3 regions of the Halomonas sp. MS1 genome follow, and region 2 is predicted to be linked to each of the others. Evidence: predicted binding sites of a transcription regulator. Region 2 holds the regulator's gene; each other region holds the start of a gene.
The links. Region 2 encodes sigma-54, which starts transcription at its own class of promoters, with help from an activator protein. Its sites were predicted from a motif close to TGGCACNNNNNTTGCTNT; they were not measured.
Positions count from the first base shown of each region.

Region 1: the regulator sigma-54 is predicted to act here: its motif matches at 1,241-1,258, upstream of NF683_RS05835 (urease accessory protein UreD).
Region 3: the regulator sigma-54 is predicted to act here: its motif matches at 1,300-1,317, upstream of urtA (urea ABC transporter substrate-binding protein).

Region 1 is NZ_CP098926.1:1,313,929-1,317,204, reverse strand. Features, by position in the region: gene modA (molybdate ABC transporter substrate-binding protein) at 1-499, opposite strand, end outside; gene NF683_RS05840 (winged helix-turn-helix domain-containing protein) at 592-978, opposite strand; gene NF683_RS05835 (urease accessory protein UreD) at 1,298-2,182, shown strand; gene NF683_RS05830 (hypothetical protein) at 2,280-2,561, shown strand; gene NF683_RS05825 (PepSY-associated TM helix domain-containing protein) at 2,581-3,276, shown strand, end outside.
Region 2 is NZ_CP098926.1:4,226,303-4,229,578, forward strand. Features, by position in the region: gene lptA (lipopolysaccharide transport periplasmic protein LptA) at 1-444, shown strand, start outside; gene lptB (LPS export ABC transporter ATP-binding protein) at 511-1,236, shown strand; gene NF683_RS19635 (RNA polymerase factor sigma-54) at 1,342-2,757, shown strand; gene hpf (ribosome hibernation-promoting factor, HPF/YfiA family) at 2,856-3,164, shown strand; gene ptsN (PTS IIA-like nitrogen regulatory protein PtsN) at 3,169-3,276, shown strand, end outside.
Region 3 is NZ_CP098926.1:1,341,284-1,344,559, reverse strand. Features, by position in the region: gene NF683_RS05965 (tripartite tricarboxylate transporter permease) at 1-1,051, shown strand, start outside; gene urtA (urea ABC transporter substrate-binding protein) at 1,438-2,790, shown strand; gene urtB (urea ABC transporter permease subunit UrtB) at 2,981-3,276, shown strand, end outside.

The DNA.
Region 1 (3,276 bases), 1.7 Mb from region 2:
GAGCTTCCCATTCGCCCAGTGTCTCCAGTGCTTGCTGGGTATAGATACCGGCCGGTACATGGTCTGGGTCTCCCACGGACAGCCGGTCGCGCTCGCCTAATAGCGTTTCAATAGCGATGCCTTCCCCTGGGGTGAACTGCATTGGCACGCTATCGCTGGCACTAACAAGCGCCAATCGATTTTGCAGTAAATCCCTACGTTGCTGCACATTGATATGCTGATCTTCAAGCCAATCCATCCACGTCACATTTGCGGAAAGAAATAGCTGCGCGGGACTGCCGCTGGCGATTTGTCGAGCAAGGGTAGACGACGAAGCATAAATCGCGGTCACATCAACGTCATTATGTGTTTCATAAACCGCAATGGCATCGTTTAGGGCATCGGTCAGCGACGCAGCGGCCGCAACGTGCACATTGTCGCTTGCGAGCGCTGATGCCGTCGGAAGGCTAAATAGAATAACGCTGGCAAGCAGGCGATTGTTCACACCGAAGTTAAGCATCGTTTTATTCCGCTATGTCTATGTGGATATAGCGGAGATTAGCGAATACTCAGCGCGTGTTCAATGACAAATAACGCGTGGCTTGATGGCGATCAATCATTGTCGCGCTCGGCATCATCAGAAGGTGACAGAAGCGCTAGTAGCGCTTTGGCATCGTCAGGCGTTGCCATCACAAACTGCTTTTCCAGTGCTCGGTAGTGGGTAAGTACTTGTTTACCCATCTCGGTTAGGTGTGCTCCCCCTCGTGCATTTCCACCGGAACTTGTTACTACCAGCGGCGATAAAAAGTAGCCGTTCATAGTTTCGAGCAGTTGCCAGGCTTTTTTATAACTCATGTTCAGCGCACGGCCCGCCGCGGAAATTGAGCCGGTTTGATCAATCATTTCCAAAAGATCAGCTTTGCCAGGGCCAATCACCACGTCGTGGTTTAACGCTAAGCGCAGCTGGAAGGTAGGGGAAGGGTGATGGGTGCGTGTCATTGTTGAACTCTGCTGATGACTATGTGCGTATCAGTTTAGCAACGATATAGCCCCCAACGCTTACCATTTAGTGGTTAGCAAAGAAGAGTGCGCAGCTTAGCTTAACGAGGCTTGGGCCTTCTTCTAGCAGCGTTGAAGGTTGCTCCGATTTGGTGCGCTTATCCATTTTTGTGTTCTCTTTTGGTGCTTAACCCCGTTTTTTGCTAACAAACTCAAGGCTTAAGTTATTGTGTTGGCATAGAAACATGGTTTTTCACCATTTTGGCGCATTCCTTGCATTTCAAGTTGAAATATTGACCAACAGGAAGCGATAGCGCCCATGACTCTGTGTGAACTTGCGACACCTGCTGCTGGCTCAGGCCATCGCTTTGATGGCGAGCGCCACTGGGCGGCATCGCTGGCGCTGCGTTTTGCTAACCGTGAGGGCATTACCCGGTTGGTGCAGGCTCGTCACCAAGGGCCGCTACGAGTACAGCGCCCGTTTTACCCAGAAGGGGGCACGGAAGCTTGCCATGTGTACGTGCTGCATCCACCCGGTGGTTTAGTCAGTGGCGATGCCTTGACGATTCGCGCCCACATCGAGCGTGATGCCCACGCGCTGCTCACCACGCCTGCGGCTAACAAGCTTTATAAAGCTGACAGTCAGGGCGTCGCCTGGAACCAAGATACCGAACTGAACGTGGAAGATGGCGGCATCCTTGAGTGGCTTCCTCAAGAAACGATCGCCTTTGATGGCTCCAAAGGCACTCAGCGAACCCATATTGCGTTGCATGGCAGTGCCCGTTGCCTGGGTTGGGAAATCATGGCGCTGGGCCGCCCCGCCAGTGAACTTCCCTATGTAACAGGCCGAATTGAGCAGCACTTTCGTTTAACCCTAGATGGCAAGCCGCTGTGGCTTGAACGCCAACCGTTGGATCCTGCACATCCGCGTTTTAACGGGCGCTGGGGGCAGGGGGGCGCCACGGTGCAAGCCACGCTGTGGGCGGTTGGTTTAGAAGATGCCGGTGCGGCGATTGATGAACTACGCGAAGCGCTGCCGGACAACCCGCGTTGGGCGGTCACCGTTCGCCAGGGCGTACTGTTATTACGTTACCTCGGAAACTCACGTAATGAAGCCTGGGCGCTGTGTGAGCAGGCTTGGCATTTACTGCGCCCGCGCTGGATCGCTCGTGCCGCCCACACGCCGCGCATCTGGTTAACCTAGATATTATGCAGCAGGTGCTAAATAAGTTATTACCACTAATGCAAATGAAAACCTTTTGCATTAAAATGGTGGTTTGTGACTTGCACCGAGATGCACCATGCCGCTCAACGTCTTATCCTCTTCCTATTGGCTGCTGATCTTACGCATCCTGGCCGCGACGCTTGGCGGCTATATCGTCGCTGCACTGTTCTCGGTGGCAGCGCTTGGCTTACCGCTAGATACCATGATGTCTCTGCGTATCGGTATGATGGGAAGCTTCATTATTTGGGCGGGTGTGGCGACTTGGTCGTTTATCACGCCAAGTTTGATACGTCTTTGGGGGGTTATCGGTTTAGCCATTTGCGGCCTTCTAGTGGTGGCTAACTATGGCATCCGCTAAGCGCAGCGTGAGGCGTAACATGGCTCAGTTGCACACATGGTGCGGCTTGTTGGCTGCTTGGCTGCTGTTTGCCGTTTTTCTGACGGGCACCCTGAGTTACTTCAAAGAGAGCATCTCGTTGTGGATGCAGCCCGAACTTCCGAGTGTCGCTGCGAACGCTGAGTGGGACAACCGACGTCTGGCGGATTACTGGCAGCACTATCTTACTGAACATGCCTTATCAGCGAGAAGCTGGCAGATCACCTTTCCTAATGAACGCGAGACGGTCTCGACAGCCGTCTGGTTTGGGCAGGATGGGAGAGAGCAGTCGGTACTTGACCCAACCACTCTGACGTTGGTTACCCCGCGAGAAACGCGTGGGGGGGATTTTTTCTACCGATTCCATTTTCAATTGCATCACCTCCCCGCCGTCTATGGCCGCTGGCTCATTGGTATCGCCACCATGATGATGTTCGTGGCAATCATCAGCGGCGTGATCACCCATAAAAAAATCCTGCGCGACTTTTTTGCTTTTCGGCCCCAGAAGGGCGCCCGTAGCTGGCTAGATGCCCACAATGCTTTTTCTGTGTTAACGCTGCCTTTTCAGTTAATGATTACCTATACCGGCTTGATAACGCTCATGTCGCTCTATATGCCTTGGGGAGTAGAGCGCGCGTTTCCCGATGCTGACGCGCGTCGCCAAGCGACCAGTGAGCTGCATGCCTTTCCCCTCTCC
Region 2 (3,276 bases):
CTACCGGTCATGGCACAAAGCCAAGCCCCCGTAGAAGTAGAGGCTGACCGTTTAGATCTCGATCAACGCGCAGGCACTGCTGTGTATTCAGGCAACGTCGATATTCGGCAGGGCAATATGCAACTGCGCGGAGATCGCGTTGAGATTCAGCGCAACGATGCTGGCGAGCTATCGCGCGCCGTTGCAACCGGTGGACGAGCCTATATACGCAACCAGCTCGAAGACCAAGCTAGCCCAATGGAAGGCTGGGCAAAGCGCATTATTTATCATGTTGCCGAGCGTCGGGTAGAGCTCATTGACCAAGCGGAACTGACCCAGCAAGCAGATCGCTTTGAAGGTGGACGCTTAGAGTATTTTATCGACCAAGGTGTGGTTCAGGCGCGTTCTGATGTTAGTGGTAGTGAACCACAACGTATCCGCATGACTCTTCAGCCGGAACAATAGGAGTGTCCAGTGGCGACAAATAACGCAGAGCCTGCACCTCAAACCACAGCCTCAGAATCAGCGCCGATAAAAACCCTTTATGCTCGCCACCTAGCCAAAAGCTATAAACGCCGCCGTGTCGTTAAAGATATTAACCTAGAGATATCTCAAGGCAGCGTGGTAGGGCTGCTAGGCCCCAATGGCGCTGGCAAAACGACATCGTTTTATATGATTGTCGGCTTGGTAAAGTCTGATGCGGGAAAGGTTGGCATTGACGAGCTTGATTTAACCCATGCCCCCATGCACGAACGTGCAATGGCAGGTATTGGCTACTTGCCTCAGGAAGCCTCTATTTTTCGCAAACTTTCTGTCGCCGACAACATAATGGCAATCTTGGAAACTCGTAAAGAACTCGATCGTAACGCCCGGGAGCAGCGCCTTGAGTCGCTACTCGAAGATTTCCACATCACGCACATTCGTGACAACTTCGGCATGAGTCTTTCGGGCGGAGAGCGTAGACGTGTTGAGATCGCACGCTCCCTCGCGACAGAGCCTGCCTTTATTCTGCTTGATGAGCCATTTGCCGGCGTTGACCCGATCTCAGTGGGTGATATTAAAACGATCATTCGAGCCCTCAAAAAACGCCATATCGGCGTGCTGATCACTGATCATAACGTCAGGGAAACACTAGATATTTGCGATATTGCCTACATTGTAGGTGACGGTCATATCATCGCCAGTGGCCCCCCTCAGGAAATTCTCAACAACCAGCGGGTAAGAGACGTTTATTTGGGGGCTGATTTCCGCCTGTAAACAGCCACCTGCAGAAAAAATAGTAGTGGTGGCATAGTTATTGCACTTGCACCAAGCCATAACTCGCACTAGGGTGGAGCTTTCTGATTAACGAGTGGTTCTCAGATGGTCATGAAAGCTTCTCTTCAATTGCGTATCGGTACACAGCTGACCATGACACCTCAGCTGCAGCAGGCCATCGCCCTGTTACAGCTATCAACGCTGGACCTCCGTCAAGAAATTCAGCAAGCACTTGATGCCAATCCAATGCTTGAGCAGGAAGATGAGTTCGGCGAACAGGCCGTTAGTGAACCCCAGGAAGCTGAATGGTCCGAAAGCATTCCTAATGAACTCTCTACTGACAGTGACTGGTCAGACACTTATCAAGACCTAGGCAGCCATGGCACCAGCAGCGAGGGGCCTGACTTTGAGCGTCAAGCCGCGGGTCAAAGTTTGCATGGCCACTTACTTTGGCAACTCGCCATGACAGATTTTTCACCACGCGACCATGCCATTGCTGAAAGCCTCATCGATGCACTGGATGCCAACGGCTACCTAACCCAGCCTCTCAATGACATTCGCGAAGGACTTAAAGCCCAAGGGCATGAAGGCCTTAGCCAGCGTGAAGTTGAAACAACCTTGCTGCGCCTTCAACAGTTTGAGCCCACCGGTGTATTTGCGCGCGACCTGCGGGAGTGCTTAATGCTGCAGCTCGCCTCACTACCCGAAGATACACCGCTGCTGATGCCTGCCAAGCGGCTAGTGCGTCAATTTCTTGAAGCGCTCGGTAAGGATGATGTGCGTTTGCTAAAGCGGCGGTTAAGCCTGGATGATGAGCAGCTTGATGACGTCATTCGCTTGATCCGCAGCCTTGATCCTCGCCCAGGAAGTGCCTTTGGCGACACAGATGACAGCTATGTAACGCCAGATTTAGTCGTCCGCCATGACCACGAAGGATGGCACCTGGAGCTAAACCCAGAGGCACTGCCGCGCTTGCGCATTCAACCTGACTACGCAAGCCTCATCAAACGGGCTGACAAGAGCCAAGATAACCAGTTTTTAAAAGAGCATCTCCAGGAAGCGCGCTGGCTCATCAAGAGCCTTTCAAGTCGAAATGATACGCTACTGCGGGTGGGCCGAGAAATCATAGCGCGCCAAATAGGCTTTCTGGAACACGGTGAAGAAGCCATGAAACCGCTGATTTTAGCCGACATCGCAGACGCCGTTGAAATGCATGAATCTACTATTTCCAGGGTCACCACCCAGAAATATATCCATACCCCGCGCGGTGTGTTCGAACTCAAATACTTCTTTTCCAGCCAAGTAAGTGGCCAGGACGGCGGCGACAGTCATTCCAGCACCGCCATCCGGGCTCGAATCAAAAAACTGGTGCAAGATGAACCGCCCGGCAAACCGCTCTCAGACAGCCGCCTCGTGGCGCTATTGGAAGAGGGTGGCATTAATGTAGCAAGGCGAACGGTGGCCAAATATCGCGAGTCGATGGGCATTCCCTCTTCAAGCGAGCGCCGCCGTTTACGCTAATAAAACAGTGCTAACGAGACAAAGTCTGTCTAGGGGCTTTGCAATAGCGCAAAAAGGGTTACAATCGAAGAACAGTCCGATGGATAAGGAGCACGTCAATGCAAGTAAATATCACTGGTCATCACGTAGATCTGACTGACGCCTTGCGTGACTATGTAAATGAGAAGCTGGAACGCGTTGAGCGCCATTATGACAACATCACCACCGTACAAGTAACCTTATCTGTTGAAAAGGAGCGTCAGCAAGCTGCCTGCACCCTGCATGCTGCAGGAGCCGATCTACACGCAGAAGCATTAGACAATGATATGTATGCTGCGATTGATGCACTAGCGGACAAAATTGACCGTCAACTCGTTAAACACAAGGAAAAAGCACAAGCTCGCGCCCAAGGCGCTGGCGTGCGTTAACTCAATGACGTTGGAAACCATACTTCCCCCGGAGCGCGTGCTGTATGACGTCCCCGGGGGCAGCAAAAAAAGGGTGCTGGAATTTTTCAGCACCTTTATTGCGCAAAACACG
Region 3 (3,276 bases), 1.8 Mb from region 2:
GATGGTGCTGGGCTTAACCGCGGTTGTGTCGCTATCCGATAAGTCGCTGGTTAAAGGGTTAATTGCCGCTGTTATTGGGGTGATGATCTCGATCATCGGGATTGATATGCAAACCGGCACCGAGCGCTTTACCTTTGGCTCTATCCACCTGCTCGACGGTATCGACTTTCTGGTCGTCGCGCTGGGTATCTTCGCGTTAGCCGAAGTGTTCTACATGTTGCTACGCGGAGGCGGTGGTAAAGAAGCGCCGCGTAACGCGATCGGGTCGTTGAAATTGACCCGCAGTGAAGTCAAGCAGATAGCAGGCCCTGTTAGCCGCAGTTCAGTGTTGGGCTTCTTTACCGGCGTTCTGCCGGGCGCAGGTGCGACCATCGGCTCGTTTCTTGGCTACAGCATGGAAAAACGTATTGCCAAAGACGGCGATACGTTTGGTAAAGGCAACATCAAAGGCGTTGCTGCGCCAGAAGCGGCAAATAATGCGGCGTGTACCGGTTCGTTTGTACCGCTGTTAACCTTGGGTGTGCCGGGGTCTGGCACCACCGCCGTACTGCTTGGCGCACTGCTGGTGATGGGCGTTAATCCTGGCCCGATGATGCTTGAACAGCGCCCAGACGTGTTCTGGGGCGTGGTCGCCAGTATGTACATCGGCAATATCTTCCTGCTGGTGCTTAACCTGCCGCTGATTCCGCTGATCGCCAAGATTCTCGATCTGCCCAAACCGTTGCTGCTATCACTGATTTTGATCTTCTGCATGATCGGTGTTTACGGTATGAGCTTCAGCGTGTTCGACTTATTGCTGCTGCTGGGTTTTGGCTTGGTTGGTTTGGGAATGCGCTTGTTCGGCTTCCCCGCCGCGCCGCTGATTCTGGCGCTCATTCTAGGCAACATCATGGAAGAGTCCATGCGTCGCGCGCTGCAGATCTCCGGTGGGGATTGGACGACCTTTATCGACAAGCCGATTTCGCTGTCGTTACTGGTCATCGCGGTGCTGTCGCTTGGTTTACCGCTGCTGAAAAAGCGCCGCACTAAGCGTTTGAATACTGCTGAATAGAACATAGGCATGCGTGTAAAGCGTCCTAGGATCTCCTAGGGCGCTTTTTTTTGTGCAAGAAATGGGCGGGGTTACTAGGCGTATGCAACAGAAAGCGCACTATTGGTGCGAGGTGTCGTTGTGGTGCATAAACAGCGTGCATTTTTTGGATGTTGGCGCGCCACGATAGTGCGGCCGGTGAAGATGGGATAACTTTTTTTAAAACTAACCTTTTGATTTTAAGTCTTTTAGTGTTTCTTTTTGTAGTGTGGCGCAAACCTTGCAGCAGCTAGGAGCTAGTGGATGCACCAAGCCCCGTAATAACCGTTCCAAAGTTACATAACGGGAGTTCTTGGCCGCGAAGCTCAAATAACGAGCCCCGTCATAAGGGGCGCAAGGAGGTTCAAGTGACCACATTGCAGCGCAAGACACACCCTCGTACCGTTGGCCGTTTCGCTACTGCCTTAATGACCGCCGCCGTTATGGGGGCCAGTACACAAGCCATTGCCCAGGATGACGATCCGATCAAGGTCGGTATCCTTCACTCACTTTCAGGCACCATGGCGATCAGTGAGACGGTTCTTAAAGACACCGTTGAGATGCTTATTGAGCAGCAAAACGACGCGGGTGGCTTGCTGGGTCGCCAACTTGAAGCGGTTGTTGTCGACCCTGCCTCTAACTGGCCGCTATTTGCCGAGCGTGCTAGGGAGCTACTGGCGCAAGAAGAGGTCGACGTGATCTTCGGCAACTGGACCTCCGTTTCCCGTAAGGCAGTACTACCGGTAGTGGAAGAGCTTAACGGCCTGTTGTTCTACCCGGTGCAGTATGAAGGTGAAGAGTCCTCGGAAAACGTCTTTTATACCGGTGCCGCCCCCAATCAGCAGGCGATTCCTGCGGTTGAGTATCTGATTAATGAAGTCGGCATCGAGCGCTTTGCGCTGGTCGGTACCGACTACGTCTATCCGCGTACCACCAACCGTATTCTCGAAGCTTTCCTCAAAGATGAGCATGGCATCGCTGATGAGGACATCATGATCAACTACACGCCGTTCGGCCATTCAGATTGGCAGAACATCGTGGCAGAAATACGCCGCTTTGGTGAAGAGGGTAAACCCACGGCGGTTATCTCAACGATTAACGGCGATGCCAATGTGCCGTTTTACACCGAACTCTCTAACCAAGGTATTGATGCTGCCGATATTCCAGTCATCGCCTTCTCGGTGGGCGAGCAAGAGCTCACCGGCATTGATACCGGCCCGTTAGTCGGCCACTTGGCGGCCTGGAACTACTTCATGAGCGTCGATACTGATGACAACTACGACTTTATCGACGCCTGGATCGACTATACCGGCGACGAAGAGGCTGTCACCAACGATCCCATGGAAGCGCACTACATTGGCTTCAACATGTGGGCCGAAGCGGTGCGTAAAGCAGGCACTACCGATGTCGATGCGGTAAAAGACGCGATTATCGGTGTCGCCGTGCCTAACCTTTCCGGTGGCTATGCGGCGATGATGCCCAACCATCACATCACTAAGCCGGTGCTGATTGGTGAAGTTCAAGACAATGGCCAGTTCGATATCGTCTGGCAAACGCCTTCTACCGTAGCGGGCGATGCATGGTCTGACTACTTGCCTGGCTCACGTGATTTGATTGCCGATTGGCGCAAGCCCATGGAGTGCGGCAACTTCAACGTGGTGAACGGCTCGTGTGGTGGCAGCACCGCAGCAGAAGAGGCTGAAGCGGCCCTCGCTGAGTAAGTAAAGCGATATATAGCAGGGAAATGACCGCTGTTAACGCTGTGGTGTAAGAACAGGTTGAAGCGAGGGTCTTTCGCCATGGATGGCGAAAGTAGCGCCCATGGATGGGTTCACAGCGCCCTCGCGGAAACTTGTTCTTGGCACCGTTATCTTCAGTTCCCCCCTTTTTGTTAACCAAAGGAAGAACCCCATGAGGCGTTTCTTTTCCTTAGGGTTGCTGTGTCTGCTGTTGTTAAGCGTCACAGTCACCGCCCAGGCACAAACAAGCGCCACCGTTGAGGCTGATGACGCAGCGGCGCTTGAGCTACTAAACGCGCTGGACGTGCGTTCCTATTCCGCCAAAGGCGAAGCGATCAACGCTATTTTGCAAAGCGATGATGAGCGCGCGCGTGATTGGCTGCAGTCCTTGTTGGATGGCCGCTTGCAGCGCACTGACGACGGTCGTTTTGTGGTGGTGCTCGATAATCAAGGTCGCGATTGGCCAGT